Linked DNA regions of Rhodopseudomonas sp. BAL398. The protein of the gene in region 1 interacts with the protein of each later gene in a pairwise test. Links are inferred from orthologs where the notes say so. Each region holds a gene or a part of one and is shown on either strand. Other genes may lie near its edges.

Region 1 (15,435 bases):
CATTGCCGGACGCGTCCGCGACGGCACCGCCGCCTCCGACAAGGCCAAGGAATCCGCCGCCCGCACCGTGCCGCTGGCGCAGGCCTCCTGGGCTTACGCGCAGAAGGCGGGGGCGAAGTAGCGACGGCGTTACGGCGCGATCCGCTCGGGTCGCGCCGATCCCTCCGCACACGCGCGCGTGTCAGATCCGGACATTACCCTTGCCCCTGTCGCCCAACCTTCGCGGTGGCCTGTTCATGGTCGCTGCGGCGGCCGGGTTCACGATGAACGACGCGATCACCAAGACGGTGGCGTCGGAGATGAACTTCGGTCAGATCATTCTGGTGCGCGGGCTGTTCGCCATGGTGATGGTCGGCGCGCTGGCCTATTACCGGCGCGCGTTGCGCTCGCCGCGAACGCTGCTGGTGCTGCCGGTGGCGTTGCGGGTGTTCGGCGAGGTCGGCGGCACGATCTGCTTTCTCACCGCGATCGTGCATTTGCCGCTGGCCAATGTCTCGGCGATCTTTCAGGCGCTGCCGCTGGCGATCACGCTCGGCGCCGTGCTGGTGTTGCGCGAGCATGTCGGCTGGCGGCGCTGGCTGGCGATCGTGGTCGGATTCAGCGGCGTGCTGATCGTGGTGCGGCCGGGCATGGCCGGCTTCAGCGGGTTCTCGCTGTTCGCGCTGCTGTCGGTGGCATTCAGCGCGGTGCGCGATCTGGCGACGCGGCGGATCCCTGCGGAAATTCCCACGCTGTTCATCACGCTGCTGACCACAATGACGGTGACCACGGCGGGTGCAGCGGTGCTGTTTCCGCTCGGCGGCTGGCGGCCGATGTCGGCGCCGTCGGTGGGTCTGCTTGCGCTCGCCGCGCTGCTGGTGATGATCGGCTATCAATGCGTCATCATCGCGATGCGCACCGGCGACATCTCGGCGGTGGCGCCGTTCCGCTACACCGCGCTCTTATGGGCGATGCTGCTCGGCTATCTGGTGTTCGGCGATGTCCCGGACGCGCTGATGATCACCGGCGCTTCGATCATTGTCGTCTCCGGCCTCTACACCTTCTACCGGGAGCACCAGCTCGGCCGCAAACGGCCGGTCGCCGCCACCAGTTCGGGGCCGCCGCCGGACGGGCTGTAACCGCGTCCGGCGGCTGCCGACTTCAGATCGGCTTGCCCGCATAGGGCATCGACGCGGTCAGGCCGCCGTCGACCGGGATCGCCTGACCGTTGACATAGGACGCCTCGTCACTGGCGAGGAACAGGCCCATCGCCGCCAATTCGTGTGGCTGGCCGGCGCGCTTCAGCGGATTGAGCTGGCCGATCTTGTGATCGGTGCCGCGCTGCTTGGCATTGTCGAACACCGGCTTGGTCATGCCGGTCTCGATCAGGCCGGGGCACACCGCGTTGATCCGGACGCCGGTGCCCGACAGCGAGTAGGCGGTGGTCTGCACCAGGCTGATGACGCCGGCCTTGCTGGCCGCATAGGGGTGGCCCGAGGCGCCGGATTTCAGCCCGGCCACCGAGGCGGTGCAGACGATCGCGCCGTATTTCTGTTCGATCATATGCGGCATCGCATATTTGATCGCCAGGAACGGCCCGATCAGATTGATCCGCAGCACTTCCTGCCATTGCTCGACGGTCTGCTCCTGCAGCGGCACCAGCCCGCCGCTCACGCCGGCATTGGCCCAGATCGCGTCGAGCCTGCCATAGGCCGACACCGCCTTGGCGATGAATGCCTTGACGTCCGCCTCGGAGCCGGCATCCGCCATCACCGCCTCGGCGGTGCCGCCGGCCTTGCGCACCAGTTCGACGGTCTCGTTGACGGCGTCGCTGCGATCGACTGCAATGAGTTTCGCCCCTTCCTGCGTGAACAGCAGCGAAGCGGCGCGGCCAATGCCGCTGCCGGCGCCGGTGATGATAACGGATTTGCCTGCGAGGCGACCCATGCGTTGCTCCCTGATTGATTGTTCCGCGGCGGCGTTTGCCGTCTTGCGGAATTCCAGATGTGCTGGAAAATGCTTGCGAAGATGGACTTGTCAGCCACAAGTGACTTGAGGCCATCACCGCTCTGACGTACAGCGACTTGAAACAGGATTGAAGGGTTTTCTGCATGTCCAATGCCGCGCCGCCCGCAGCCGACAAACCGTTCGTCGCACAGCATTCCGTTCCCGCCGGCGTAGTCGCGACAAGATGGTGGTGGGTGCGCCACGCGCCGGTGCGCAATGATGGCGGCAATATCTACGGCCAGAAGGACATGGATTGCGATTGCAGCGACCGCGTGGTGTTCGACGCCGTCGGCAAGGTGCTGCCGCGTAACGCGGCGTGGTTTTCCAGCAATCTGAAACGCACGCATCAGACCGCCGCCGCGATCTGGGCCGCGGGATTTCCGCAGCCGAACGAGATGCGGCACGAGCCCGATCTGGCCGAGCAGCATCTCGGCGACTGGCAGGGCCTCAACCGCGCGGCGTTCTTTGCCAGCCGTCCGATCGCGGTCGGCAGCTACTGGTTCGCGCCGATCGACGAGCCGTCGCCGAACGGCGAAAGCTTCTTGGATCTGTACAACCGCGTCCGCCGCGCGATCGAGCGCATCAATATCAGCCATGCCGGTCAGGACGTCATCGCGGTGGCGCATGGCGGCACCATCAAGGCGGCGATCGGCCTCGCGCTGAACGATCAACCTGATCGGGGGCTGGCCTTCACCATCGACAATTGCTCGATCACAAGGCTCGACCATCTTGCCAGCGACGGCCATGCCGGCTGGCGGATTCCGATGGTCAACCAGCAGCCCTGGATCGCCGACGCCTCGCACGCGGCGATGCATCAGCCGGCCGGCCCTGAGCTGGCGACGCCGACCAAACTCGCCTGAATTACACCTGCAACCGGCATAGTGCCGCAAAAATACTTGAGGGAGAAACGCATGACCTTGTTCGACATGACCGGAAAAGTGGCGGTGATTACCGGCTCGTCGCGCGGCATCGGCCGCGCCATCGCCGAGCGGATGGCCGAGCATGGCGCCAAGGTGGTGATCTCGTCGCGCAAGCAGGATGTCTGCGATGCCGTGGCGAAGGAGATCAATGACAAATACGGGGCCGGCAAGGCGGTGGCGATCGCCGCCAATATTTCCAGCAAGGAGAATCTGCAGAACCTGATCGACGAAAGCAACCGCGCCTACGGCAAGATCGACGTGCTGGTCTGCAACGCCGCGTCGAATCCCTATTACGGCCCGCTCGGCGGGATTTCCGATGATCAGTTCCGCAAGATCCTCGACAACAACATCGTCGCCAACAACTGGATTATCAGCATGGTGGCGCCGCAGATGATCGAACGCAAGGACGGCTCGATCATCATCGTGTCGTCGATCGGCGGCTTGAAGGGCTCGACCATTCTGGGCGCCTACGCGATCTCCAAGGCGGCCGACATGCAGATGGCGCGCAACCTCGCTTGCGAATACGGCCCGCACAATGTCCGGGTCAATTGCATCGCGCCCGGCCTGATCAAGACCGATTTCGCCAAGGCGCTGTGGGACAATCCGGAAAACTTGAAGGCCTCGACCGCGCGCTCGCCGCTGCTGCGGATCGGTACGCCCGACGAGATCGCCGGCGCCGCGGTGTTCCTCGGCTCCGCCGCCGGTGACTTCATGACCGGCCAGTCGATGGTGATCGACGGCGGCGCCACGATCAGCTGAGATCGTGTCCCGGACGCGGTGCAGCGCGGTGCGCTGCTCCGCAGAGCCGGGACCCCGCTTCTTAACCGGGGCCCCGGATCAGCTGCGCACCACGCTGCAAGAGCAGCGCGTTGCGCAGCATCCGGGGCACGGGAGCTTGCTACTCCACCGCCGCATAGACCATGCCGCGCAGCAGATTGCGGAAATATTCGCGCTGGCCCGGGCCTTGCGACATGAACACCGCGAACATCTCCTCGGCCGGATCGATCCAGAAGAAGGTGCCGGCGATCCCGCTCCAGAAATACTGCCCGGTCGAGCCGGCGAATGGCGCGATGCCCGGTTCGGTGCGCACCGCGAAGCCGAGGCCGAAGCCATGGCCTGGCGGCAGGATGTAGTTGTCGGGCGGGATGTGGCTTTCCAGATGGTTGGCCGCCATCAGCTCCAGCGTCTTGCGGCCGATGATCCTGGTGCCGTCCAGCGTGCCGCCATTGAGCAGCATCTGGCAGAACCGCGCATAGTCCATCGTGGTCGAGACCAGGCCGCCGCCGCCGGAGTGGATCGCCGGCTGTTCCAGCATGTCGAACAGCTTCACCTTGTCGCCGGTCCACGGATCGGTCGCAAACGGCTGGGCGAGGCGGCCGGCGTTGGCGGCGTCGGCGTGGAACGCGGTCTCGGCCATCTGCAGCGGCGCCAGCACGCGCGCGGTCAGCAGCGCGCCGAGGCTCTGGCCGGTGATCACTTCGAGCACGCGGCCCAGAATGTCGGTGGAGCGGCTGTAGTTCCACGCCGCGCCGGGCTGGCACAGCAGCGGCAGACCGGCGACCAATTTGGCGTGCTCGGCGCTGCTGATCTTGCGGCTGCCGAGCCGGGCCTTCTGATACATCTGATGGATCGGGCCGTTGCCGGTGTGCTCATAGGTGATGCCGGAAGTGTGGCGCAGCAGATCCTGGATCGTGATCGGTCGCTCCAGCGCGACCAGCTCCAGCTTGCCGCCCTTGTCGACGCCGACCTTGGTGTCGGCGAATTCCGGAATGTATTTCGCCAGCGGGGCGTCGAGCAGCAACTCGCCGTCCTCAACCAGCTGCAGGGTCGCGATCGAGACGATCGGCTTGGTCATCGAAAAGATCCGGAACAGGCTGTCTTGCGCCATCGGCGCGTCGACGGCCGGGTCCTGCTTGCCCAGCGCCTCGAACCAGCCGATCTGGCCGCGCCGCGCCACCAGCATGGTGACGCCGGGCGTGGTGCCCTTGTCGATCTCGCGTTTGAGGGCATCGGACATCTTCTGCAACCGCGTGGACGACAGGCCCAGGCTTTCCGGCTTGGCGTGCGGCAGCGCCGGCGTTTGCGGCGCGGCGGATTGGGCGGCGGCTTTGGCGGTCACTTGAGCAGACGCTTGAGCTGACATGGGGGGCTCCCGTTGATCTTGTTGTTTGCAGGTCCGGATCGGTGTCATCGGCCTGTTACATGCAGATTGGCCCATAACTTCCGGCTTGAACAGGGTGGCTTTCCGCAGTAACCAGCCGCGGGTTTGGCCGCGCAAAATGCGGGCCGCGAAGGATGGAAATCGATGGCCAAAGCAAAGTTTGAACGAAACAAGCCGCATTGCAACATCGGGACGATTGGTCACGTTGACCACGGCAAGACGTCGCTGACGGCGGCGATCACCAAGGTGTTGGCGGAAACGGGCGGTGCGACGTTCACGGCCTATGACCAGATCGACAAGGCGCCCGAGGAAAAAGCTCGCGGCATCACGATTTCGACCGCGCACGTCGAATACGAAACCGCGAACCGGCATTACGCCCACGTCGATTGCCCCGGCCACGCCGATTATGTGAAGAACATGATCACCGGTGCGGCGCAGATGGATGGCGGCATTCTGGTGGTGTCCGCCGCCGACGGCCCGATGCCGCAGACCCGCGAGCACATCCTGCTTGCGCGCCAGGTCGGCGTGCCGGCGCTGGTCGTGTTCCTCAACAAGTGCGACATGGTCGACGATCCGGAACTGCTCGAACTGGTCGAGATGGAAGTCCGCGAACTTCTGTCGAAGTACGACTTCCCGGGCGACGACATTCCGATCATCAAGGGCTCGGCGCTGGCCGCGCTCGAGAACAAGGATCCGAAGCTCGGTCACGACGCCATCCTCGAATTGATGAAGGCGGTCGACTCCTACATTCCGCAGCCGGAACGTCCGATCGACCAGCCGTTCTTGATGCCGGTCGAAGACGTGTTCTCGATCTCGGGCCGTGGCACCGTGGTCACCGGCCGCGTCGAGCGCGGCATCATCAAGGTCGGCGAGGAAATCGAGATCGTCGGTCTGCGTGACACCGTCAAGACCATCGTCACCGGCGTCGAAATGTTCCGCAAGCTGTTGGATCAGGGCCAGGCCGGCGACAATATCGGCGCGCTGCTGCGCGGCACCAAGCGCGAGGAAGTCGAGCGCGGTCAGGTGCTGTGCAAGCCCGGTTCGGTCAAGCCGCACACCAAGTTCAAGGCCGAGGCCTATATTCTGACCAAGGAAGAGGGCGGTCGTCACACCCCGTTCTTCACCAATTATCGGCCGCAGTTCTACTTCCGCACCACCGACGTCACCGGCGTCGTGCATCTGCCGGAAGGCACCGAGATGGTGATGCCGGGCGACAACATCGCCATGGAAGTGCACCTGATCGTGCCGATCGCGATGGAAGAAAAGCTGCGCTTCGCGATCCGCGAAGGCGGCCGTACCGTCGGCGCCGGCGTCGTGGCCAGCATCATCGAGTGATCGACGCGACGCTTCGCAAGCTGCAAGCGATTGACGACGGCGCAAGTGCGGTACGCCGCACTTGCGCCCGGTGTGCCGGCGCTGACTATCGGATGATGGCCCGGCGCTGGCTATTAGTCATTCTTGGTTCGATCTTGCTGACCGCGGGGGCGATTGCCGACGGCTCGGCCGCTTGTCCGGATCGCCCGCCCCGCAAGGGTTGCGGCTGCAAGGGCGGCCCGGGCTATCGTGCTCCGGACGGTCATTGCGTCGGCTTCAGAGAGCTCAACAAGGTCTGCGGCCAGCCGCCCACGGCATGCGTGTTCGAGAATGCGCCCGGAGCAGGGGCCAATCGCGAATGTGCGTTGAAACGACGTTCGAAGCCAGCGGCGAAATAGCCTGCCCGCCGCGGCTTTGAAGCGTCGGTCCCGTCGATCTTTTACACTCAGGCGGCGCGGACCTCGCGCAGGAACGCTTCGACCTGGGTCCGCAGCGTATCGCCGTTGCGCGACAGTTCGGTAGAGGAGTCGACCACCCGGCCGGCGGCTTCGCCGGTCAGATGGGCGGCCCTGGTGACGCCGACGATGGTCTGCGAGACCTCGCTGGTGCTGCGCGCCGCCTCGCTGACATTCTGGGCGATCTCGCGGGTGGCGGCGCTTTGCTCTTCGACCGCCGAGGCGATCGCGGAGGCGATTTCGCTGACCCGGCTGATCGTCGAGGTGATGCCGCCGATCGATTCGACCGAGACCTGCGTGGCGCTCTGGATCGCCGTCACCTGGGCGGAAATCTCATCGGTGGCCTTCGACGTCTGGGTCGCCAGCGCCTTGACCTCGGCGGCCACGACGGCAAATCCGCGCCCGGATTCGCCGGCGCGCGCGGCTTCGATGGTGGCGTTGAGGGCGAGCAGATTGGTCTGCGCGGCGATCTCGCTGATCAGCTTGACCACATCGCCGATGCGTTGCGCCGCTTCCGCCAGGTGGTTGATCTGGGCGTTGGTATCGTTGGCCTGGTCGAGCGCCGAGCCCGACACCTTGGCGGATTCATTGACCCGTTGGGCGATCTCGTTGACCGAGGCGTTGAGCTCTTCGATTGCCGCGGCCACCGCCTGGGCATTCTGCGTCGCGACTTCCGAGGCCGCGGCGACGGCGGTGGTCTGGCCGACCGATTCGGTCGCGGTGTCGGCCATCGACTGCGCGGTGCTGCGCAGTTCGACCGCGGCGGTTCCGACCGCGGCGACGACGCTGCCGACGCCGTCTTCGAACCGGGTCGCCAGCCCCTGCAGGGTCTTGCGCCGATCAGCCTCGGCCTGGCTGCGCTGCTGTTCCTGGGCGGCGCGCAGGCCGGAGGTCTCGGCGAGGCCGTCCTTGAACACCTCGACGGCACGGGCCATCGAACCGATCTCGTCGCTGCGCTGCGCGCCGGGGACGACGACATTGAGGGTGCCGGCCGAAATCTGGTTCATCGCCTCTTCCAGCTTGCGGATCGGCTGACCCAGGCTGCGGCCAAGCCAGGCTGCGATCAAAGCGGCGATCAGCACGGCGATCGCGGTGACGGCCGCGAACCAGACCATGGTCTGGTGGGCCAGGGCCAGGTAACCGCTGGTATCACGGACGATTTCCACCACCGCGACGGGCCGGCCGGAGAAGTCCTTGATCGGCCCATAGCTGCGGGCGAGGGGGCGTCCCTGCGGATCGCTGGTCTGGATAATGGTTTCGGTCAGGGCGCGCTGGAGCAGAGCTTCGGACGGCCCCGGTCCCGTCAAGGTGGTCGCCAAGGTCTTGCTCGTGCCGCCGGTCAGCTGGTGGATGGCGATATCGATGCCGAAGCGCGACTTCATAGTTTCGACGAACGTCTTGCCGAACGGGGCGCCGATATCGACAGTTCCCAGCATCGTCGCGCCGTCCATGATCGGCGCGGTGCCGAACACGTTCAAGGCGTCGCGGCCGGCTTCCACGCCGCCGATCGCCGTCTTGGTCGCGAAGGCCTGCACGATCATCTTGCGGCGGCTCGTCACATTGTCCCCGAAGACCTTGGGATTGTGGACGCGCGCCAGTGTCACGCCCGGCGGGATCTGGATGGTGATCAATTCGAGCCCGAGCGGCTTCATGTCGCGCAGCGTCTCATCGAACAGCTTGAGCACGCCATTGCGGTCGCCGGCACGCACCAGATCGCGCAGCTGCGGCATGGTTGCCAGCGCGTTGCTGACCACCAGCGCCTTGCGGGTCTCGCCTTCCAGTCCCGCCAGCATATTGTCGTAATCAGACTGCAATTCGCGCTCGAGCGCGAGGTTGACGGCGACCTGCTGACGCCAAATGCCGAAGCCGGCCAGTGCTGCGCAGGAGACTGCCCCCACCAGGGAAATCGCCACCATGATGCGAACCGAGATCGACTTGATGTTGAGCACTGGAAGCCTCCGCGAGGTAACTGTTTGTTAATATTGGCTGTATTTTACCTTCGAGGTGTCAACTTTCACTTAAACTGAGCTATTGGCGAACTGAGCTATGGGTGCCGCGCCGCTTCCCATGAGCCAATTCGGCATTGTCGCTACGCCAGGTCGGCTCTGGCGGGTCGCGACCCGAGCCGGAGCTCGGCGTCCCCAAAATCCGGCATTTTGCCCAAAAGGGGGACGTGACGGCGGCGAAACGGTTCGCTATAGAGTGCGGCCAATAGGGGTGTAGCTCAGTTGGTAGAGCACCGGTCTCCAAAACCGGTTGTCGTAGGTTCGAGCCCTACCGCCCCTGCCAGCTCCTTGATTCGGCTTCCATTTTGATTCGCGCCCGGGCCGGCCCGGAGCCCCCGCGACGGACGCCTGGCGATGCCGGCGACCTTGACCTTTGCCCCAACTCGCCCTAGAAAGCGGCACTCGCTGTCGGCCCGCTTTGACGGATCTCCGACGCGGCTTTGATTTCCCGAAACAAAAGAGCCCGCTTGTCGGCTCATCCTTGGCGAAGGGGTTCCTTGGCAAAGGGTTGGGCGCAAGAGGGCTGTTTGGATTCCTTGAAACCGACAATCGTCTGACGACGGACGCGGATCATCACGATGGCATTCAGCCCGTTCAAATTCCTGCAGGAAGTGCGGAGCGAGACCGCCAAGGTGACATGGCCATCGCGGCGCGAGACCATGATCACCACCATCATGGTGTTCGTGATGGTGGCGCTGGCTTCCATTTTCTTCTTTTTTGCCGATCAGATCATCCGGGTCCTGATCACCTTTTTGCTGGGCATCCACTAATGACAAGCGCACGGAACTGACATCATGAGCATGCGCTGGTATATCGTCCACGCCTATTCGAACTTCGAAAAGAAGGTCGCCGAATCGATTCGCGAGCAGGCCAAGCAGCGCGGGCTCGAGGATCTGTTCGAGTTGGTGCTGGTGCCGACCGAGAAGGTCACCGAGATCCGCCGCGGTCGCAAGATCGACGCCGAACGCAAATTCTTCCCGGGCTATGTGCTGGTGAAGATGAAGCTGACCGACGAGGCGTTTCATCTGATCAAGAACACCCCGAAGGTCACCGGTTTCCTCGGCGCCGAAAACCGCCCGATGCCGATCTCCGAGGACGAGGCGATGCGCATTCTGCATCAGGTGCAGGAAGGCGTGGAACGTCCGAAGGCGTCGGTGTCGTTCGAAATCGGCGAGAACGTCCGCGTCGCCGATGGGCCGTTCGCGTCGTTCTCCGGCGTGGTCGAGGAAATCGACGAGGCCCGTTCGCGCGTCAAGGTCGCGGTGTCGATCTTCGGCCGCGCAACGCCGGTCGAACTGGAATTCGGTCAGGTCGAAAAGGTCTGATCTAACGCTGTCATGCCTGGCCCGGTGCCAGGGGTGACTGTCATTGCCAGGCTTGACCCGGCAATGACGGCAGAGAGCAGGGCGAACGCCTTGCCCAAATGCCGTGGGAGGTTTTGGATGATCGCCAGTCATCCACAAACCCCACCACGGTCCCAGTGAAGCTCCGGAATCATCCGGACCAACATGAGGAGTGACGATGGCAAAGAAAGTGACCGGATACCTGAAATTGCAGGTGCCGGCCGGTGCGGCGAATCCTTCGCCCCCGATCGGTCCCGCGCTTGGTCAGCGCGGTCTCAACATCATGGAGTTCTGCAAGGCGTTCAACGCGCAGACCCAGAAAACGGAAAAGAACACCCCGATTCCGGTGGTGATCACGATCTACGCCGATCGCTCCTTCACCTTTGAACTCAAGACTCCGCCGATGTCGTTCTTCATCAAGAAGGCGGCCGGGCTGACCTCGGGCTCCAAGCTGCCGGGCCGCGACAAGGCCGGCGCGGTGACCTCGGCGCAGGTGCGCGAGATCGCCGAAGCGAAGATCAAGGATCTGAATTGCGACACCATTGAAGCGGCCATGAAGATGGTCGAGGGCTCCGCCCGTTCGATGGGCGTCGAGGTCGCGGGGTAACGGTCATGGCAATCGGAAAACGTTTGAAGAAGGCCCGCGAAGGTATCGATCGCGAGAAGCTTTACCCGATCGCGGACGCGATCAAGATGATCAAGGAACGCGCCACGTCGAAGTTCGACGAGACGATCGAAGTCGCCATCAATCTCGGCGTCGACCCGCGTCACGCCGATCAGATGGTGCGCGGCGTGGTGACGCTGCCGAACGGCACCGGCCGCACCTTGCGCGTCGGCGTGTTCGCGCGCGGCGCCAAGGCTGAAGAGGCCCTCGCCGCAGGCGCCGACGTCGTCGGTGCCGAAGATCTGGTCGAGCAGGTCCAAGGCGGCAACATCAACTTCGATCGCTGCATCGCGACCCCCGACATGATGCCGTTGGTCGGTCGCCTCGGTAAGGTGCTCGGCCCGCGCGGCATGATGCCGAACCCGAAGATCGGCACCGTGACGATGGACGTCGCCGGTGCGGTCAAGGGCGCCAAGGGCGGCTCGGTCGAGTTCCGCGTCGAGAAGGCCGGCATCGTGCAGGCCGGCATCGGCAAGGCCTCGTTCGGCGAGGACAAGCTGGTCGAGAACATCAAGGCGCTCGCCGACGCGGTGTCGAAGGCGAAGCCGGCCGGTGCCAAGGGCACCTATATCCAGCGCGTCGCGGTGTCGTCCTCGATGGGCCCCGGCGTCAAGGTCGAGCCGGGCACCATTCTGGCCTGAGCTTTGCTGCAACACTAAATGATCAGGGGCGGGATCGGGCAACCGGTTCCGCCCCTTCTCGTTTTGCTTGTCGGTACGGATCACTGATAGGACAGACGTTCCAACACCGTCATGGCCGGGCTCTTGTCCCGGCCATCCACGCCTTCCTCGCGGCCAAGACGTGGATGCCCGGCACGAAGACCGGGCATGACGAACCAGAAGCGGCCGTTGCCTCACTCCCGCCGAAAGCCCCGAATGTCCGACAAGGTTCTGATCTATTCCCGATTTCCGAAGTCGATGATGACCCGGGTCGCGCAGCGCTTCGAGCTGATCGACGCCGCCGGCAAGCCGCCGGCCGAGATCTTCGATGCGGCCGAGCTCGCCGAGGTTCGCGCCTTGATCACCGCGGGCGGCCAGCCATTGGGACGCGACGTGCTCGACACGCTGCCGTCGCTCGGCGCCATCATCTGCTACGGCACCGGCTATGACGGCGTCGACCTCAAGACGATGGCCGAGCGCAACATCGTGCTCGGCAACAGCCCGGCGGCGAACGCCTCGGCGGTCGCCGACCTGGCGATGACGCTGCTGCTGGCGCTGACGCGGCGGTTGCTGCCCGCCGACGCCTATCTGCGCGCCGGCGGCTGGGCGCAGGCCAAGCCGTCGCCATTGCTGCGGCCGCCGCGCGGCTTGTCGGGTCGCCGGATCGGCGTCTATGGCATGGGCGAGATCGGGCGCAAGATCGCGCTGCGCGCCGCCGCATTCGAGACCGAAGTCGGGTATCACAGCCGCAGCCGGCATGACGTGCCCTATGCCTATCATGCCAGCCTGGAAGCGCTGGTCGAGTGGTGCGACGTGCTGGTGATCGCGGTGCGGGCAGGGCCCGATACAAAGCACATCATCGATGCGGCGATGCTGAAGCGCCTCGGCGCCGAAGGCTCCGTCATCAACATCTCGCGCGGCTCGGTGATCGACCAGGCCGCCCTGGTGGCGGCGCTGTCCGACAACACCATCGCGGGCGCCGGGCTCGACGTGTTCGAGGTCGAGCCGCAGGCGCCGGACGCGCTGACCGCCTTGCCCAATGTGGTGCTGACCCCGCATATCGGCGGCCATACCGCGGAGGCCCATATCGCGATGCAGGACTGCGTGATCGAGAATCTGACGGCATTCTTTGCGGGGCGGGCGCTGCGTTATCCGGTGGGATAGGGGCGATGTTGAGAGCGTTTTCGAGCGAAGTGGAAACCGGTTCGCGTGAAGAAAACGCGTCAAAACAAGAATCTAGAGCTCCGGTTCTGATTCTATCAGAACCGGGATAGCTCTAGTTGAGCCGACCTGCGGGCGGTCGGTTTGCAAGATTCAATCCGCTCTCAAGAGCGGCCCAATGAGCAGGGCAACCAAAGCCACGCGGTGGGCCAAAACCGACCGATTAGCGTTGCGGCGAAATTAGACCTGTGACGTTGATGCGGCGGCATGCCGCGCGAGGTAGGTGTCCAACTGGCCGAGCAGGATTTGGCGCTCCTGCTTCGTCACGAAGGCCGCCTCCAGCCCGTTGCGGACGAGGAGGACGATGTCATCCACCGACAGGCCGAGAGCGTCGCGGCAGGCCAACAGATTCTCGGTCACGTAGCCGCCGAAGTAAGCCGGGTCGTCGGAATTGACGGTGACGTGCAGGCCCTGCGCCATCATGGTCTTCAGCGTGTGCCGCGCCATGTCTGTCACGACCTGCAGCCGCAGATTCGAAAGCGGGCAGACCGTCAGCGGGATATGTCGCATCGCCAGTTCCCGTACGAGACCGGGATCGGCAAGGCAGGCGTTGCCGTGGTCGATGCGGTCGACCTGCAGCAATTCCAGCGCCTCACGCACATAGGCGGCGGGGCCTTCCTCTCCGGCATGGACCGTGGTGCGAAAGCCGCGGTCGCGGGCAGCCGCGAAGAAGCGGGCGAATTTCGCGGGCGGGTTGCCGACCTCGGCACCGCCCATGGCTATGGCGATGATCTGGTCTTTCCAGGGCATGATCTGATCCAGGACGACCATCGCGTCCGCCTCCGTGCGGTGGCGGTGGACGCTGATCATCAGGCCGACGCTTATGCCGTGCACGCAGCGCGCCTCCTCCATGGCGCCGAGCACGCCGGACATCAGCGCCTCGATCGCAGTGCCACGTTCAATGAAGCTCTGCGGGCCGATGAAGAGTTCGGCGCGGATCACGCCGTCTTCGTGGGCCCGGCGCAGGTAGGCTCGGGTCACGTCGTGGAAGTCGGCTTCGCTGACCAGGACCTTGCAGCCCTCGAAGTAAAGGTCGAGGAAGGACTTCAGGTTCGTGAAATGATACGCCGCCCGCAGCGCCTCGGCCGTGTCCCAGCGGAGCTTCATGCCATTGCGGGCGGCGAGGTTCAGCATGAGCTGTGGCTCGATGCTGCCCTCAATGTGCATGTGCAGGTCTGTCTTGGGCAGGCCGCGGATGAAGGATTCGATGTCGGTCATGTCGTGATGTCTTCCAGAAGGTCGAGCGCTGGTGCAAGAAACAAGAGCTTCGCACGAACGATATCGCGATCAGCCGACGATGGATGTACGACCCAGTCGGTAATGGGTCGGTCGCGTCGCTGCGGTCCCGCACCACTGCTTTGGTCAAGCCTGATATGCGGGCATAGTTTTCGCGCGTCAAATTCCAGCGGACCGATACGTGATTTTGCGCGTCATTTTTCGCAGTATCGCTGCTGATTTGTTTGCTTGCCGGCCGCTTGCAGGTCCTGCGTCGGGACAGCCGCTCGCCATTTCGTTCCCCACCGCCCCATGCAAATTGTTGTGAGTTGCGGATTAGAAGCATTCGCATCTACTTTACCGGGCTCGCTGCGGGAGAACGGCAATGACGGCCTATACGCTGAACATCAACGGACAGACTCACGCCATCGACGTCGATCCGGGCACGCCTTTGCTCTGGGCGATCCGCGACGGCGCCGGACTAACCGGCACCAAATATGGCTGCGGCGTAGCGCAATGCGGCGCCTGCACGGTCTATCTCGACGGCGAGCCGGTGCGCTCCTGTTCGCTGCCGGTCTCGGCGGTCGGCTCCGGCGAGATCACCACGATCGAAGGCATTGCGAGCAAGGAAGCCGCCGCGGTGCAGAAGGCCTGGGTCGTGCTCGACGTGCCGCAATGCGGCTATTGCCAGTCCGGCCAGGTGATGAGCGCTGCCGCATTGCTCACCCGCAATCCCAAACCGAACGACCGCGATATCGATCTGGCGATGTCCGGCAACATCTGCCGCTGCGCCACCTATGTGCGGATCCGCGCCGCGATTCACGACGCCGCCAAATCGCTGGAGGGCTGAGCCATGACGATCCATGACAGAACCATTCTCGGCGATGGCGCGCAGGCCGCGACACTATCGCGCCGGTCGCTGCTGAAGGCCGGCGCCGGCCTCGCCATCGGCGTCTACATCGCCAGCCGCGGCGGACCGGCGGTCGCCCAGAACCAGCCGGCGCCGCCCAGCGTCAACATCGCGCCCAACACGTTTCTCATCATCGGCCGCGACAACACCGTGACGGTGCTGAGCAAGCACATCGAATTCGGGCAGGGGCCCTTCACCGGCATGGCGACGCTGGTGGCCGAGGAGCTCGACGCCGATTGGTCGCAGATGCGCGCCGAGCACGCGCCGTCGAATCCGGCGCTGTACAAGAATTTACTGTTCGGCGTGCAGGGCACCGGCGGCTCCAGCGCAATCGCCAATTCCTATGAGCAGATGCGCAAGGTCGGCGCCGCGGCGCGCGAGATGCTGGTCGCTGCGGCGGCCGAGAGCTGGCAGGTGCCGGCGTCGGAGATCAAGGTTGAGAATGGCGTGATCAGCCATGGCTCCGGCAAGCAGGGCCGGTTCGGTGAATTCGCCGACAAGGCCATGCAGCTGCCGGTGCCGGAGGATCCGCAGCTGAAGGATCCGGCGAACTTCAAGCTGATCGGCAAGGAGGGCGCGGT
Region 2 (15,325 bases), 3.6 Mb from region 1 along the record:
CGGCATTCAGGGTGTGCTGGGCGCCGACCCGGCCGGTGGTGGTGGAGCCCAGATAGGCCTGGAACAATTGCATCACCGGCCCGATGATCGACAGGCTCGGGCTGTTGATCTCCTGGCATTTGGCTTCCAGCCGCCCGACCAGGTCCTTCTCCAGCAGCGTGAACAACACGATGCCGGGCGCTTCCTCGATTTCCGCGAGTACGCGGTCGAGCTGCTTCTGGCTGCGCACCAGCGGATAGACATGTTCGACCGGCGAGACATTGGCGTATTGCGCGGCGACCGCGCGCGACACCGTGATCAGGGTTTCGCCGGTCGAATCGGAGACCAGGTGAAGATGAAAATAGCTGCCTTCGGTCGGCATCATGACCCTGTATATCCTGTGAAAAGCTGTGGGGCTGGAGCCGGGTTTTGGCGCCGCGGCGGGCGCGGGCGGGATAACCCGGCTTTTTCTTCACAGGCCTCGTGTGAGGGAATGTTTTCGCGCTGACTCGGATGTTAGCGGGGTTATGTGGATTTGTCTCTTGATAAAGAGCCTAACGAAAGGCGCAAGTCCCTGAGCGCAGTTGCGTTATTCCGATCGTCGGAGTCCTGTGCATTTCGCTGTGGGGTTGTGCATAAACGGCTGGCAACTGACCGATGGTTTTGCGTGGGCCTAATCCACTGTCACTTAGACTCTAACCTAAGAATCTATAACTATTGTTTTAGAAAGGGACGGCTTGCGGATAGACCTAACTTCAAGCATTTCGATAACGCTCGTGTTAGGCATGGCGTTCCAAGCGAGACGATCGAGACAGGGCTGCCAGCGGGCGGCGGTGAGAATTCCGAATGGTTGAACTGCTCTACCCATGGCTGAAGGCGCTGCATGTGATCGCGGTGATTTCCTGGATGGCCGGAATGCTCTACATGCCGCGGCTGTTTGTCTATCATTGCGATGCCGAGATCGGATCGAAACAATCCGAAACTTTCAAGATCATGGAACGGCGGCTATACAAGGCGATCATGACGCCGGCCATGGTGGTTGCCTGGATCGTCGGGCTCTACATCGCCTGGGACCGTAACTTTCTGATGGAAGGCTGGTTTCACGGCAAGCTGACCCTGGTTGTGCTGATGACCGTGATCCATTTTTTTCTGGGTCATTGGGTTTTGGCCTTCGCTGCCGACCGGAACCAGCATAGCCATAAATTCTATCGGATTATCAACGAGATACCGACGGTGTTGATGATCGGCGCGGTGATCCTGGTGATCGTGAAACCGTTCTAGAGCGGCGTGAGGTCGCGGCCCGATTCGAACGCCTTGCGTGGAGGCCGGTGATTTTCTATAGTGGAGCATCCCACCCCACGCAGGCGGATGTGGTTGCGAACCGGTTTTGTCGAGAACCGGCCGCCGCATCAGGTTTGAAGCCTCTCCGCACCTTCGTTGCTCAAGACCTCGTTTCTGAAGACCCGCTTTGAAGATTCGCGGACTTTCCTGATCGCTAGGCGCCGGACTTCTCCGGCTTGCAAATCCCTCCCCGGTTATTTTCCACAGGACCATCCCAATGCGGGAAATGAAGCTACAAGACCTCAAGGCCAAGACCCCGGCCGAACTGGTGTCGTTCGCCGAAGAGCTCGGCGTCGAGAACGCCAGCACGATGCGCAAGCAGGAACTGATGTTCGCCAGCTTGAAGCAGCTGGCGATCAAGGAGACCGACATCATCGGCGAGGGCGTGGTCGAAGTGCTGTCCGACGGTTTCGGATTTCTGCGCTCGCCCGACGCGAACTATCTGCCGGGACCGGACGATATCTACGTCTCGCCGTCGCAGATCCGCCGCTTCGGCCTGCGCACCGGTGATACGATCGAAGGGCATATTCGCAGCCCGAAGGAAGGCGAGCGGTATTTCGCTCTGTTGAAGGTCAACACGCTGAACTTCGAGGACCCGGAGAAATCCAAGCACAAGGTCAATTTCGACAATCTGACGCCGCTGTTTCCGGATGAGCGGTTCCGGCTCGAACTCGAAGATTCGACCAGGCGCGATCTGTCGGCGCGAGTGATCGATATCGTGGCGCCGATCGGCAAGGGCCAGCGCGCTTTGATCGTGGCGCCGCCGCGCACCGGCAAGACCGTGCTGATGCAGAACATCGCGCATTCGATCACCGCCAATCACCCGGAATGCTATCTGATCGTGCTGCTGATCGACGAGCGGCCGGAAGAGGTCACCGATATGCAGCGTTCGGTGAAGGGCGAAGTCGTTTCCTCGACCTTCGACGAGCCCGCGGTGCGTCACGTCCAGGTCGCCGAGATGGTGATCGAGAAGGCCAAGCGGCTGGTGGAACATGGCCGCGACGTCGTCATCCTGCTCGACTCGATCACGCGCCTTGGCCGCGCCTACAACACCGTCGTCCCGTCTTCAGGCAAGGTGCTGACCGGCGGCGTCGACGCCAATGCGCTGCAGCGGCCGAAGCGGTTCTTCGGCGCCGCGCGGAACATCGAAGAGGGCGGCTCGCTGACCATCATCGCCACCGCGCTGGTCGATACCGGCTCGCGCATGGACGAAGTGATCTTCGAAGAATTCAAGGGCACCGGCAATTCGGAGCTGATCCTCGACCGCAAGGTGTCGGACAAGCGGACCTTCCCGGCGATCGATATTTCGCGCTCCGGCACCCGCAAGGAAGAGCTGATCACGGACGCTCAGCTGTTGAAGAAAATGTATGTGCTGCGCCGGATCCTCAATCCGATGGGAACGATGGACGCCATCGACTTCCTGCTCGACAAGCTGCGCAACACCAAGAACAACGCCGAATTCTTCGAGTCGATGAATACCTGATCGACCGATCCGGATTTGCGAAGGGCGTCCCGCGCGAGCGGGGCGCCTTTTTGTTGCGGGCTTGCAGCAACATCGGATGATCATGTTCGCAACGCCGTTGCGTGGCGCGTTGCCTTTTCGCCGGGCGGGCGGCAAGACAGGCGGATGCATCCGCGCGATCACACCATCTTCGCTTTGGCCACGGGCCGGCCGCCGACCGCGATTGCGATCGTGCGGGTCTCGGGGCCGCGCGCGGGCTGCGTGTTGCGGACGCTGAGCGGCCATATGCCGCCGCCGCGGGTCGCCGCGCGGGCGCTGTTACGCGATCACAATCAAGAGCTTATCGATGACGGCCTGGTGTTGTGGTTTCCCGAGCCGGCAAGCGCCACCGGCGAGGACGTCGCCGAATTTCATATCCATGGCGGCCGCGCGGTGCTGGCCGCGCTGTTCGCCGCACTGGCCTCGTTCGACCAGGTGCGGCCGGCGGAGCCCGGCGAATTCACCCGGCGCGGCTTCGAGAATGGCAAGCTGGATCTGACGCAGGCCGAGGGGCTCGACGATCTGATTCACGCCGACACCGATCGGCAGCGCCGCCAGGCGCTACGGCAATTGAAGGGTCTGCTCGGTGACCGGGCGCGGAGCTGGCGCGAGCAGATCATCGAGGCGTCGGCGCTGATCGAGGCCGGTATTGATTTTTCTGACGAGGGCGATGTGTCAGCGGAGCTGATGGCTCCGGCGCTCGCACGGATCGCGACGCTGCGCGATGAAATTGAAGAAGTGCTTGCGGCGCAGGGACAAAGTGAACGTCTGCGCGATGGACTTGTGGTCGCGATCGCCGGGCCGCCGAATGTCGGCAAATCGACGTTGATCAATCAGCTGGCGCGGCGCGAGGTCGCAATCGTGTCGCCGCAGGCCGGCACCACGCGCGACATCATCGAGGTGCAGCTCGATCTCGGTGGCTATCCGGTGACGGTGATCGACACCGCCGGGATTCGCGACAGCGATGATGTAGTCGAGCAGGAGGGGGTGCGGCGGGCCAAAGCGCGTGCGGCGGAAGCCGACCTGGTGCTGTGGCTCAGCGCGGACGATGCATCGGGTATGACCATCGAAGGGCAGGCTCCGGTCTGGCGCGTGCGCAACAAGATCGATCTCGAGGGTGGAAAAAGCGGCGATTTGGGGCCTGAAAATCTTGCGGCAAAGTTGTGGCAAGCTGGGGGCGGATCGGCGCAGGAGCGCGATGCCGCGGTTTCTGTCTATCGGATCTCGGCCAGGGACGGAGAGGGGGTGCCGGCGCTGGTGGCCGGGCTCGAGCGATTCGCTGAAGCGTTTTTCGGCGGGGCGGAAGGCGGGCTGATCGGTCGCGAACGGCACCGATTATTGCTGCGGGATGCTGCGGCTTCGCTGCAGCGCAGCATGGCGGGTGGGATCGGAGAGGAAATGGTCGCGGAGGAATTGCGGGTGGCGGCTGCCGCGCTCGGGCGCCTGCTGGGACGGGTGGATGTCGAGGATGTGCTAGGGGCGATCTTCAGCCGATTTTGTGTTGGAAAGTAATATTACTTTGTTCAATATTAGAAATAGTGAATTTTAATTCGTTCTTTGAGTTTCTCTGGCTGAACCAAGATTTGTTTCACGTGAAACATTGGCGCAATTTGATTTACGGAGAGAGCCGGCGAGTCAGTGCAGCCACGCCGCATGATTGCAGCAGATGAATTCGTGTCCCGGGCGCGATGCGGCATTCTTATGCCGCTTCGCAGAATCGGGACCCCGCTCATGGCCCCGGGTGACGATCGGCGAAAAGCGGGCCCCCGGCTCTGCAGTGCATCACGCCGCGAAGAGCGGCGTACTGCGCTGCGTCCGGGGCACGGGCGATGATAGGCTTGTGGGCTCCAGCCTCTGCCGTCCGACCGCTGCCCAGCAGCCGTTAGCCCACAGGTAAGTTCCTGCTTCAAGGCGCCACAAAGCTGGGCTAGAAGCCGCGCATGCAAAATTCCTTCGCGCAAAGCTCGTTCGATGTGATCGTGATCGGCGGCGGCCATGCCGGGACCGAGGCGGCGGCTGCCGCGGCGCGCCTCGGCGCGCGGACCGCGCTGGTGACGCACAAATTCGCAACCATCGGGGCCATGTCCTGCAATCCGGCGATCGGCGGCTTGGGCAAGGGCCATCTGGTTCGCGAGGTCGACGCGCTGGACGGGCTGATGGGCCGCGCCGCCGATGCCGGTGGCATTCAGTTTCGCATGCTCAATCGCCGCAAGGGCCCGGCGGTGCGCGGACCCCGCGCCCAGGCCGATCGCAAGCTCTATGCCGCCGCGATCCAGGCCGGGATCCGCGCCACCGCGAATCTGACCGTGATCGAAGGCGAAGCCGACAATCTACTGGTCGAGTCCGGCCGCGTCACCGGGATCCGGTTCGTCGATGGCCGCGAATTGCAAGCCGGCGCGGTCGTCATCACCACCGGCACGTTTTTGCGCGGATTAATTCATCTCGGCGAGCGCAGCTGGCCGGCCGGGCGGATCGACGAGGCCCCGGCGCTGGGCCTGTCCGGCGCCTTCGAGCGGATCGGCTTTACGCTGGGCCGGCTCAAGACCGGCACGCCGCCGCGGCTCGACGGCACCACGATCGACTGGTCGGCCGTGGAGATGCAGCCCGGCGACGACCCGGCCGAGCCGTTTTCGGTGCTGACCCACCGGATCAGCAATCCGCAGATCCAATGCGGCATCACCCGGACGCTGCCGTCGACCCATGAGGTGATCCGGGCCAATGTGCACCGCTCGCCGATGTATTCCGGCCAGATCCAGAGTTCGGGGCCGCGTTATTGTCCCTCGATCGAGGACAAGATCGTCCGCTTCGGCGATCGCGACGGCCATCAGATCTTTCTCGAGCCCGAAGGGCTGGACGATTCCACGGTCTATCCCAACGGCATTTCGACCTCGCTGCCCGAAGATGTGCAGCGCGCCATTCTGGCGACGATTCCGGGGTTGGAGCGGACCAAAGTCATCCGGCCCGGCTATGCGATCGAATATGACCATGTCGATCCGCGCGAACTCGATCCGACGTTGCAGACCAAGCGGCTGCGCGGTCTGTTCCTGGCCGGCCAGATCAACGGCACCACCGGATACGAAGAGGCGGCGGCGCAGGGGCTGGTCGCCGGTCTGAATGCGGCTTTGGCGGCGGGCGGCAGCGAATTGACCGTATTCGACCGCGCCGACGGCTATCTCGGGGTGATGATCGACGATCTGGTGACCCGCGGCATCACCGAACCCTACCGGATGTTCACCTCGCGGGCGGAATATCGCCTGACGCTGCGCGCCGACAATGCCGACCAGCGGCTGACCGACAAGGGGCTGGCGCTGGGCTGCGTCGGCGCCGAGCGGGCAGGGTTTCATCGTCACAAGATGGCGGCGCTGAATGAGGCCAAAACGCTGGCGCAATCGCTGGCGATCACCCCGAACGAGGCGGCCCGGCACGGTCTGGCGCTCAATCGCGATGGGGTGCGGCGCTCGGCCTTCGAATTGCTGGCCTATCCGGAGCTCGGCTGGGCCGATATCACGGCGATCTGGCCCGAATTGACCGCCGTGGCGCCGTCGATCGCGCTGCATGTCGAAATCGACGCCAAATATGACGTCTATCTCAAGCGCCAGAGCGCCGATGTCGAGGCATTTCGCCGCGACGAAGGCCTGGTGCTGACCGATATCGATTATGCGCTGGTGCCGGGCCTGTCGAACGAGGCCCGCAACAAGCTGGAAAAGGCCCGGCCGCGCACCGTCGGGCAGGCCGGCCGGCTCGACGGCATGACCCCGGCGGCACTGGGCATCCTGGCGGCCTATTTGCGGCGCGAAGCCCGCAGGCGTCCGGCCGCAGAGGTTGGCTAGGCTGTTTCACGTGAAACAACAGGGGGGACGATGCGGATCACCCGGCGCGCCGAGCCCGACGACCTCGAAAGTCTGATCGACCTCTATCGGCATGCCAATCCGGACACCCCTCGGCTATCACAGCCTTGCGCCCAGCAGATCTGGGCCGAAATCCTGGCCGCCGAACGCACCGTCTTGTTCGTCACCGCCATGGCGGGCCGGCTGGTCTCGACCTGCTGCCTGACCACTGGGCCGAATCTGATGCGGGGCGGGGCGTCTCATGCCTTGCTCGAAAATGTGGTCACGCACCGGGAGTTTCGCCGTCAGGGTCATGGCCGCGCCACCATCGCGGCAGCTTTGCAAGAGGCCTGGAGCAGGGGCTGTTTTCAGGTGTTTCTGGTGACCGGCCGGGGCCATGCCAACCCTTACGTCCACGACTTCTATCGTAGCGTCGGCTTCGCTGAGCTCGGCAAAACAGCCTTTGTCGCCCGTCCGCCTGACCAGCACTGAAGGTTTTGGTCCAGCGAGGCCATTACGGGGCGCGAGCCCAGTGGGGCGTGCGAACCCAGTGGGGCGTGCGAGCCCATGAACTAATGGACTGGCTTCGCACGAAGCTACGATGAAATTGACTGCCGGCAGATACAGGAATCTCGCGGCAAAGCATGGAATTACGCAAGATTCCGGGTTCGCTCGCAGCAAGCTGCTCGCGCCCCGGAATGACCCGGATCAAGCTGGATTTGATGCCAAGCTGCGGTGGGGCGGTCGTTTTGGCAGTCATTTCGCTGCTTGTAACGAATGAGGCTGGTTTGCTGGCCTCTTGCGGCGTCGACGACCTGGAATCGGTTGGGCTTTGAGTCGGGCAGGCCCGGACGCAGTCCGTGCGGCACCCCCCACCCGGCTCGCCTTCGGCGATCCACCCTCCCCACAAGGGGGAGGGATGGCACTCGCGGCGGCCGCAGGCTTTCAAAATCCGATCATGCTTTCCAGTTGAGTTGATTCGCCTGAAAGCAAAGGCGCTTGGTTTCGACTCATCCACGCGTCATGGCCGGGCTTGTCCCGGCCATCCACGCCTTTGATCCAGCACGGCTTTCAAGGCGTGGATGCCCGGCACAAAGCCGGGCATGACGAACGAGAAGCTGTGCCGTCGGGTACAATCCAGGGCCGCGTCATTCCGGGGCGCGAGCAGCTTGCTGCGAGCGAACCCGGAATCTCGCCCCGGTTCCCTCAGCCGCGAGTTTCGCTGGCTTTGCCGAATTGGACCGGAGGCCGATGCGCTGAAGCGGGACCTGGCAAAGGGCGGGACCTGGGCGTCGTCCGCGCGCCGGGCTCGATCCGTCGATCACCCAGTACATTCGCGAGCTGGCGCCGAATCAGCGGGACGCAAACTTGCCGACGCGGCTCACCCAATTCGGACCGCAGGCGGCCGACGCGCCGACGACCGTTTAAAACTATCTCGATCCCATTCTGCCACGCAAAGGGATGGAAGCCGGGCGTTTGCGGGCGTATGGAATGACCTCATTCAACCAAGGCTCGGCTTCGCGCATGGCGCAACGTTCCCAACAGGCGGCACCCTTTCCCCGGCTCGACGCCGACCGGGCCGCGGCGTTGCGGCTCACGCCTGTTTCACGTGAAACAACCGCGCGGCTCGACGCCTATGTGGATCTGCTGCTGCAATGGCAGGCCAAGACCAATCTGATTTCGCCCGCGACGCTGCCGGTGCTGTGGACCCGGCACATCGCCGATTCGCTGCAGCTGCTGACGATCGCGCCCGCCGCCAGGACCTGGCTGGATTTCGGCAGCGGCGGCGGCTTTCCCGGATTGGTGCTGGCCTGCGCGATGGCAGACGCCGGCGGCCATGTCACTTTGGTCGAGCGCAATGCAAAAAAGGCGGCGTTTTTGCGCGAGGCGCTGCGGGTGACGCGGGCGCCGGGCCAAGTTATGCTGGCGGACATCGGGGATAACGAGGATAGTTTTCCCCGCGATGTCGATTGCATCACCGCTCGGGCCGTTGCTCCGCTACACCAGCTTATCGGCTTCGCCGAACCCTTGCTGATAGAGGGCGCGAGAGCCCTGTTTCTCAAGGGTCAAGATGTAGACGCGGAATTGACCGAATCCACTAAATATTGGAAAATCACGCCTCGTCTTCATGCCAGCCTCACCGGCGGACATGGCTGGATTGTCGAACTCGACCGGATCGAGCGGCAGACCCCGTCCGCACTACCTCACTAACCAGATGGCCCGCGCATGACCGTAATTGATCAAGTATATCAAGGCGATAGCAAGGAGACGGGGGCCGGCCACCCGCGCATCATCGCGCTCGCCAACCAGAAGGGCGGGGTCGGCAAGACAACCACCGCGATCAATCTCGGCACCGCACTCGCGGCGATCGGCGAGCGGGTGCTGATCGTCGACCTCGATCCGCAGGGCAATGCCTCGACCGGACTCGGCATCGATCGCCGCGACCGCAGCTGCTCGACCTATGACGTGCTGATCGGCGAGGCGCCGCTGCGCGACGCGGTGGTGCCGACCGCGGTGCCGCGGCTGCATATCGCGGCGTCGACGATGGATCTGTCCGGCCTCGAACTCGAACTCGGCAATAGCCGCGATCGCGCCTATCGGCTGCGCAATGCGATCGCCGCTTTGAACGACGGCGTCGTCGAGCCCCTCGATTACACCTATGTGCTGATCGATTGCCCGCCGTCGCTGAATCTGCTGACGGTCAATGCGATGGCGGCGTCGGACGCGATTCTGGTGCCGCTGCAATGCGAGTTCTTCGCGCTCGAAGGTCTGTCGCAGCTGCTGCAGACCGTCGAGCAGGTGCGCTCGACGCTCAATCCGAATCTGTCGATCCACGGCATCGTGCTGACCATGTTCGACAGCCGCAACAATCTGTCGAACCAGGTGGTGGCGGATGTCCGGCAGTTCATGGGCAAGAAGGTCTACGACACCATGATCCCGCGCAATGTGCGGATCTCGGAAGCGCCGAGCTATGGCAAGCCGGTGCTGGTCTATGATCTGAAATGTGCCGGCTCCGAGGCCTATCTGAAACTCGCGACCGAAGTGATCCAGCGCGAGCGCGAACTACGCACCGCGCATTGATGGCGCTCTGAATTTGCTTCGTCATTGCGAGCGAAGCGAAGTCCGTAGGGTGGGCTAAGCGAAGCGTGCCCACCACACAGGATGATGCCAACGCGAAGCCAATGGTGGGCACGGCGCAAGCGCGCCTTTGCCCACCCTACGACTACGACGCAACAGACCATGACGTGACAGCAAGCACTGCGGAGTAACCACGTGAGTTCGAGAGCGAATCCAAAGGAGCTGGCAATGGCCGACGAGCAGCGGTCGCGACTGGGTCGCGGTCTGGCGAGTCTGATCGGAGATGTCGGCGGCGAGGCCGCGCATCTGGAGCGTCCGCGCGCGCAGCGCAAGGTGCCGATCGAATTCCTCAAGCCCAATCCGCGCAATCCGCGGCGGGCGTTTTCCGACGCCGAACTCGCCGAGCTCGCGGACTCGATCAAGCAGCACGGCGTGATCCAGCCGATCGTGGTGCGGCCGGTCAAGGGCGCGCAGGATCGCTACGAGATCATCGCCGGCGAACGGCGCTGGCGCGCCTCGCAGATCGCCGGCCTGCATGAAGTGCCGATCGTGCCGGTCGATGTCAGCGACGCCGCCGCGCTGGAAATCGCCATCATCGAGAACGTCCAGCGCGAGGACCTCAACGCGCTCGAAGAGGCGCTGGGCTATCACGCGCTGGCCACCGAATTCAAACACAGCCAGGACGACATCGCCAAAATCGTCGGCAAGAGCCGCAGCCATGTCGCCAATATGATGCGGCTGACCAAACTACCCGATGACGTCCAGGCGCTGATCGCCTCGGGACAATTGTCGGCAGGCCATGCCCGCGCGCTGATCGGCGTGCCGGATGCCTCGGCTGCGGCGAAACGCATCGTCGCCGAAGGCTTGAATGTGCGCCAGGCCGAGGCGCTGGCGCATGAAGAGGGCGTGCCGGAGCGCAAGCCGCAGCAGCCGCGCGCCGGCAAGACCAAGGACGCCGACACCGTCGCGCTGGAAAAACGCATCAGCGACGCGCTCGGCCTGAAAGTCAGCGTCGAGCATCGCGACCCCGGCGGCACCGTGCAGATCAAATATCGCGACCTCGAACAGCTCGACGAAATTCTGCGGCGGCTGGATGCCGATGGCTGACGCTTAGTGCGAGCGGCTCGACGCTGTTAGCAGGCGGAAAGAGCGATCAGCCAAACGAGGCCCTCAAGACCGTCATTGCGAGGAGCGCTTGCGACGAAGCAATCCAGTCCTTGCTGGGCGGCCCTGGATTGCTTCGCGGTCGGACGGCGCGATGCGCCATCCTCGGCTCGCAATGACGACATCAAGCTCGATGTGATTGGTTTCTTCTTCATTCAGACTCTTATGGAAGTCTAACCGCGCCGCCTTGCATTGACGGCGATCGCCAGTAGCACGCGCTGGGCGATCACGGCGGCGAGGTTGGTCTGCTTGCGGGCGTCGAGGGCTGCCACCGCGAGCTGATCGATGATCGCCAGCAGTCGGGTCGGCGGGAAATTGCGTAGCGCGGTTTCGGCGGCGGCCTTGCGGGAGAAGTGGATGCGGGGATAGCCGCTCTCCAGCACCGAGGAGGCCGATGCGCCGTCATCGACCGCGAGCGACGCCTTGTGCAGGAATGCGGCGTGGCGCTGCGCCGCCATGATGATCAGGCCCGGATAGGTGCCGGCGACCATCGCCTTGGCGAATTCGCTCTCGACGATCGCCGGGCGGCCGCCGAAGGCGGCGTCGACGATGGTGTCGAGTTTCAATTCAGAGGCGTCCGAGACGCTGGCCATCACGTCGTCGACGCTGACCTCGCCATTGCCATGGGCGTAGAGCGCGAGCTTGCGCAATTCGTTGCGCGAGGCCTGGCGGTCGCCGCCGAGCAGCGCCATCAGAATGGCACGGGCGTCGGCCGTGATCTTCAGATTGGACAGCCGCAATTCATCGTCGATCAATTTGGTCAGATCGCGTTCGCCGTCCGGGTAGCAGCCGATCGCCACCGCGGTCTTGGCGCGTTCGCAGGCTTTGCGCAGCGGCGATTCCGGCTTGATGTCGCCGGCCTCGATCACCACCCGGCAATCCTTCAGCGCCGAACCCGCCAAGGTGTCGACGCCGCTGACAAAGCTCTTCGAGCCGGCGCGCACCCGGATCGCGCGGCGGCCGCCGAACATCGGAATCGACATCGCCTCGTCGACCAGCCGCGACGGCTCGGCGGCGAGGTCGTCGCCGTCCAGCCGGGTTGTGGCGAAGGGATCATTGGGATCATCGACCGCGGAGACGATCAGCGCATCGGCGCGTTCGCGCACCAACCCGGCGTCGGGACCGTAGAGCAGGATGATCGGCCGCGCGGCATCGGGCCGGGCCAGAAAGGCGTCTATCTCTCTGCCCTTGAGCGCGACCAAGTCAGGTGCCGGCGTAGAAAAACGCCGCCAGCCGGGTCTGGATATTCTCGGCGATTTCCTGCGAGGCGCGGTCCTCGGCGTCGCGGCCGGCGCGCGAGCGGGCGAAGCGCTGGGTCTGGCCCGGGACGTCATATTCGACCCGCGAGAAGGTGCTGCCGCTCATCACCACCTTGTCGGTGGCGACTTCCTTCAGCGTGTAATTGGCGTCGATGCCGTAATTCTCGATCGACGGCAGCGCGGTCTTGGGATCGACGATCATCGACGAGCGCGACGTGGTCAGCCGCAGCGTCAAGATGTGGGTCGGCGGCAGGCCGGTGGCGCCGCCATAGAGCTTGAACATCAGCGCGTTGCGGATTTCCACGCCGAGCCGCGCGGTGGGCGATCCGTTCGGCACCGCGACCGGCGGCACCGCGACGCCGAGCAGCTTCTCGCGCAAGGCGGGTGTGCCGTCGCTGCGCTCGGCATACATCGGCTGGAAGCAGCCTGCGGTCAGGGCCGCCAAGGTGGCGACGATCGACAGCCGGGCTGCGATGCGCCAGTTACCCCACGACATTCACGATCCTCTGCGGCACGACGATAATCTTGCGAACGGGCTTGCCATCCAGGGCCTGTTTTACCGTATCGAGCGCCAAAACGGCAGCCTCAATTTCCGGATTCTGCGCATCCCTGGCCACTGTGACTTCTCCGCGCTTCTTGCCATTGACCTGGACCGGCAGGGTAATGCTGTCTTCGACCAGCAGATCGCGTTCGATTTGCGGCCAGACCGCCTCCGACACCAGCCCCTTCTGGCCCAGCACCTGCCAGCATTCCTCGGCCAGATGCGGCATCATCGGGTGGAACAGCTGCACCAGAATGACCGTGGCTTCCCGGATCGCCCAAGAAAGATCAGGTGCGAGATCGGGCGCCGGCTGCCCCGGCCGCGCCAGAACCTCGGCCAGGGTGTTGGAATACTCCCGGATATGGGCGAGGCTGACATTGAAGGCGAGCCGCTCGATGCCGGACAGCACCTTGTCGAGCGCCCCATGGGCGGCCTTGCGGACCGCCAAGGCGTCGGCGCCGAAGCTGGCCGGGCGCGCGTCGGGGGCCGCTTTGGCGATGTCGGCGGCGTCATTGACCATCCGCCACAGCCGCTGCACGAAGCGCGAGGCGCCCTTGACGCCTTCCTCGCTCCAGATCACGTCGCGATCCGGCGGCGAATCCGACAGCATGAACCAGCGCGCGGTGTCGGCGCCGTAGCTGCCGATGATGTCGTCGGGGTCGACGGTGTTGCGCTTCGACTTCGACATCTTCTCGATCGGGCCGATCTCGATCGGCGCGCCGCCATCGAGCAGCGTGGCGCGGCGGCCGTCGCCGTCGGGCACGATGGCGATCTCGGCCGGCGAGGCGAAGCTGCCGTCGGGCTTCTTATAGGTCTCGTGCACCACCATGCCCTGGGTGAACATGCCGGCGAAGGGCTCGTCGAGGCCGATATGGCCGGTGGCCTTCATCGCCCTTGTGAAGAAGCGGCTGTACAAGAGATGCAGGATCGCGTGCTCGACGCCGCCGATATATTGGTCGACCGGCATCATCCGGTTGACCACGGCGGGCGTGGTCGGCGCGTTCTCGTTCCACGGATCGGTGAAGCGCGCGAAATACCAGGACGAATCCACGAAGGTGTCCATGGTGTCGGTTTCGCGCACCGCCTTGGCCCCGCATTGCGGGCAGGTGACGTGTTTCCAGGTCGGGTGATGATCCAGCGCATTGCCGGGCTTGTCGAATGTCACGTCATCCGGCAGTTCGACCGGCAGCTCCGAATCGGGGACCGGCACCACGTCGCATGTCGGGCAATGGATCACCGGGATCGGACAGCCCCAATAGCGCTGCCGCGAAATGCCCCAGTCACGCAGCCGGAAATTGACTTCGCGCTTGCCCCAGCCGTCGCGCTCGAAAATCTCCAGCGAGCGCGCCATCGCCTGCTCGCAGGTCATCACGCCGGGTTCGCCGACCCAGTGCACGTAATTCACGGTCTCGGTCTTGGCCGGCACGAAGGCCTCGTCGGTGACGCCTTCGTCATGGCCGAGCGGCTTGAACACGTCGATGACGTCGATGCCGTATTTGCGGGCGAAATCGAGGTCGCGCTGGTCATGGGCGGGACAGCCGATGATGGCGCCGGTGCCGTAATCCATCAGCACGAAATTGGCGATATAGAGCGGCAGCTGCCAGTTCGGATCGGCCGGATGGGTAGCCTTGATGCCGGTATCGAAGCCGAGCTTCTCGGCGGTGTCGATCTCGGCCTGCGCGGTGCCGATGCGGCGGCATTGCTCGTTGAAGGCGGCGACGTCCGGCCGGGTTGTCGCCAAGGCCTTGGCCAGCGGATGGTCCGGCGAGATCGCCGCGAAGGTCGGGCCATACATCGTGTCGGGCCGGGTGGTGAACACCGGTAGCGTGTCGAATCCGGCGGGAGCGCCGACTAGGCCGAACGAAAAGCGCAGGCCCTCGGAGCGGCCGATCCAGTTGCGCTGCATCAGCCGCACCTTGTCGGGCCAGCGATCCAGCGTATCGAGCGCGTCGAGCAATTCCTGGGCATAGCGGGTGATCTTGAACACCCACTGGTTCATCTCGCGCTGCTCGACCACGGCGCCCGAGCGCCAGCCGCGGCCGTCGATCACCTGCTCATTGGCCAGCACGGTCATGTCGACCGGGTCCCAATTGATCTTGCGCTTTTCCCGCTCGGCCAGGCCTTCCTTGAGGAAGTCCAGGAACATCTTCTGCTGGTGCTTGTAATAGCTGGGGTCGCAGGTCGCGAATTCGCGCGCCCAATCCAGCGACAGGCCCATGGTCTGCAGCTGCTTTTTCATCGCCGCGATATTGGCGTAGGTCCAGGCCTTCGGCGCTACCTTGCGCTCGATCGCGGCATTCTCGGCGGGCAGGCCGAAGGAATCCCAGCCCATCGGATGCAACACGTTGAAGCCGCGCGCCCGCATCGTCCGCGCTACCACGTCGCCCATGGTGTAGTTGCGGACATGGCCCATATGGATCCGGCCGGACGGATAGGGGAACATCTCCAGCACGTAATACTTTGGGCGGGGATCGTCGTTCCTTGTGGCGAAAATCGCCTGGCGGTCCCATTGCGCCTGCCATTTCGGCTCGGTTTCGCGGGCGTTGTAGCGTTCGTTTGTCATGGAATCAGGATTCGGCCGGCCGGTTCGAGCGCTTGTCAGGGCGGTGGGAGGCGCGAATGAGGTCGCAAACCG

What was found.
Region 2: the proteins of nusG (region 1) and rho interact in binary tests that used the Escherichia coli proteins (3 or more experiments, as listed by UniProt). The link is inferred for Rhodopseudomonas sp. BAL398 from one-to-one orthologs.

Annotation. Positions count from the first base shown.
Region 1 is NZ_CP133111.1:628,895-644,329, forward strand. What follows is about bases 8,479-11,401. They hold nusG (transcription termination/antitermination protein NusG), read left to right. Parts: upstream 8,479-9,636; coding sequence 9,637-10,167; downstream 10,168-11,401. Other genes in these bases: RBJ75_RS02950 (methyl-accepting chemotaxis protein), read right to left, coding at 8,479-8,785; secE (preprotein translocase subunit SecE), read left to right, coding at 9,421-9,612; rplK (50S ribosomal protein L11), read left to right, coding at 10,364-10,792; rplA (50S ribosomal protein L1), read left to right, coding at 10,798-11,401. Outside these bases: RBJ75_RS02910 (phosphotransferase family protein), read left to right, coding at 1-121; RBJ75_RS02915 (DMT family transporter), read left to right, coding at 201-1,118; RBJ75_RS02920 (SDR family NAD(P)-dependent oxidoreductase), read right to left, coding at 1,141-1,926; RBJ75_RS02925 (histidine phosphatase family protein), read left to right, coding at 2,091-2,846; RBJ75_RS02930 (SDR family NAD(P)-dependent oxidoreductase), read left to right, coding at 2,898-3,665; RBJ75_RS02935 (serine hydrolase domain-containing protein), read right to left, coding at 3,805-5,049; tuf (elongation factor Tu), read left to right, coding at 5,212-6,402; RBJ75_RS02945 (hypothetical protein), read left to right, coding at 6,399-6,779; more of RBJ75_RS02950, read right to left, coding at 6,827-8,478; more of rplA, read left to right, coding at 11,402-11,490; RBJ75_RS02980 (2-hydroxyacid dehydrogenase), read left to right, coding at 11,725-12,672; RBJ75_RS02985 (adenosine deaminase), read right to left, coding at 12,910-13,947; RBJ75_RS02990 ((2Fe-2S)-binding protein), read left to right, coding at 14,330-14,794; RBJ75_RS02995 (xanthine dehydrogenase family protein molybdopterin-binding subunit), read left to right, coding at 14,798-15,435. UniProt on the Escherichia coli protein: Part of the processive rRNA transcription and antitermination complex (rrnTAC). The complex forms an RNA-chaperone ring around the RNA exit tunnel of RNA polymerase (RNAP).
Region 2 is NZ_CP133111.1:4,268,013-4,283,337, reverse strand. What follows is about bases 858-3,670. They hold rho (transcription termination factor Rho), read left to right. Parts: upstream 858-1,537; coding sequence 1,538-2,803; downstream 2,804-3,670. Other genes in these bases: mnmE (tRNA uridine-5-carboxymethylaminomethyl(34) synthesis GTPase MnmE), read left to right, coding at 2,948-3,670; hemJ (protoporphyrinogen oxidase HemJ), read left to right, coding at 858-1,260. In the rest of the region: RBJ75_RS20205 (pyruvate, water dikinase regulatory protein), read right to left, coding at 1-361; more of hemJ, read left to right, coding at 826-857; more of mnmE, read left to right, coding at 3,671-4,333; tRNA uridine-5-carboxymethylaminomethyl(34) synthesis enzyme MnmG, read left to right, coding at 4,762-6,651; RBJ75_RS20180 (GNAT family N-acetyltransferase), read left to right, coding at 6,682-7,140; RBJ75_RS20175 (hypothetical protein), read left to right, coding at 7,293-7,484; 16S rRNA (guanine(527)-N(7))-methyltransferase RsmG, read left to right, coding at 8,173-8,859; RBJ75_RS20165 (ParA family protein), read left to right, coding at 8,875-9,729; RBJ75_RS20160 (ParB/RepB/Spo0J family partition protein), read left to right, coding at 9,955-10,833; holA (DNA polymerase III subunit delta), read right to left, coding at 11,064-12,092; LPS assembly lipoprotein LptE, read right to left, coding at 12,094-12,645; leuS (leucine--tRNA ligase), read right to left, coding at 12,632-15,253. UniProt on the Escherichia coli protein: Facilitates transcription termination by a mechanism that involves Rho binding to the nascent RNA, activation of Rho's RNA-dependent ATPase activity, and release of the mRNA from the DNA template.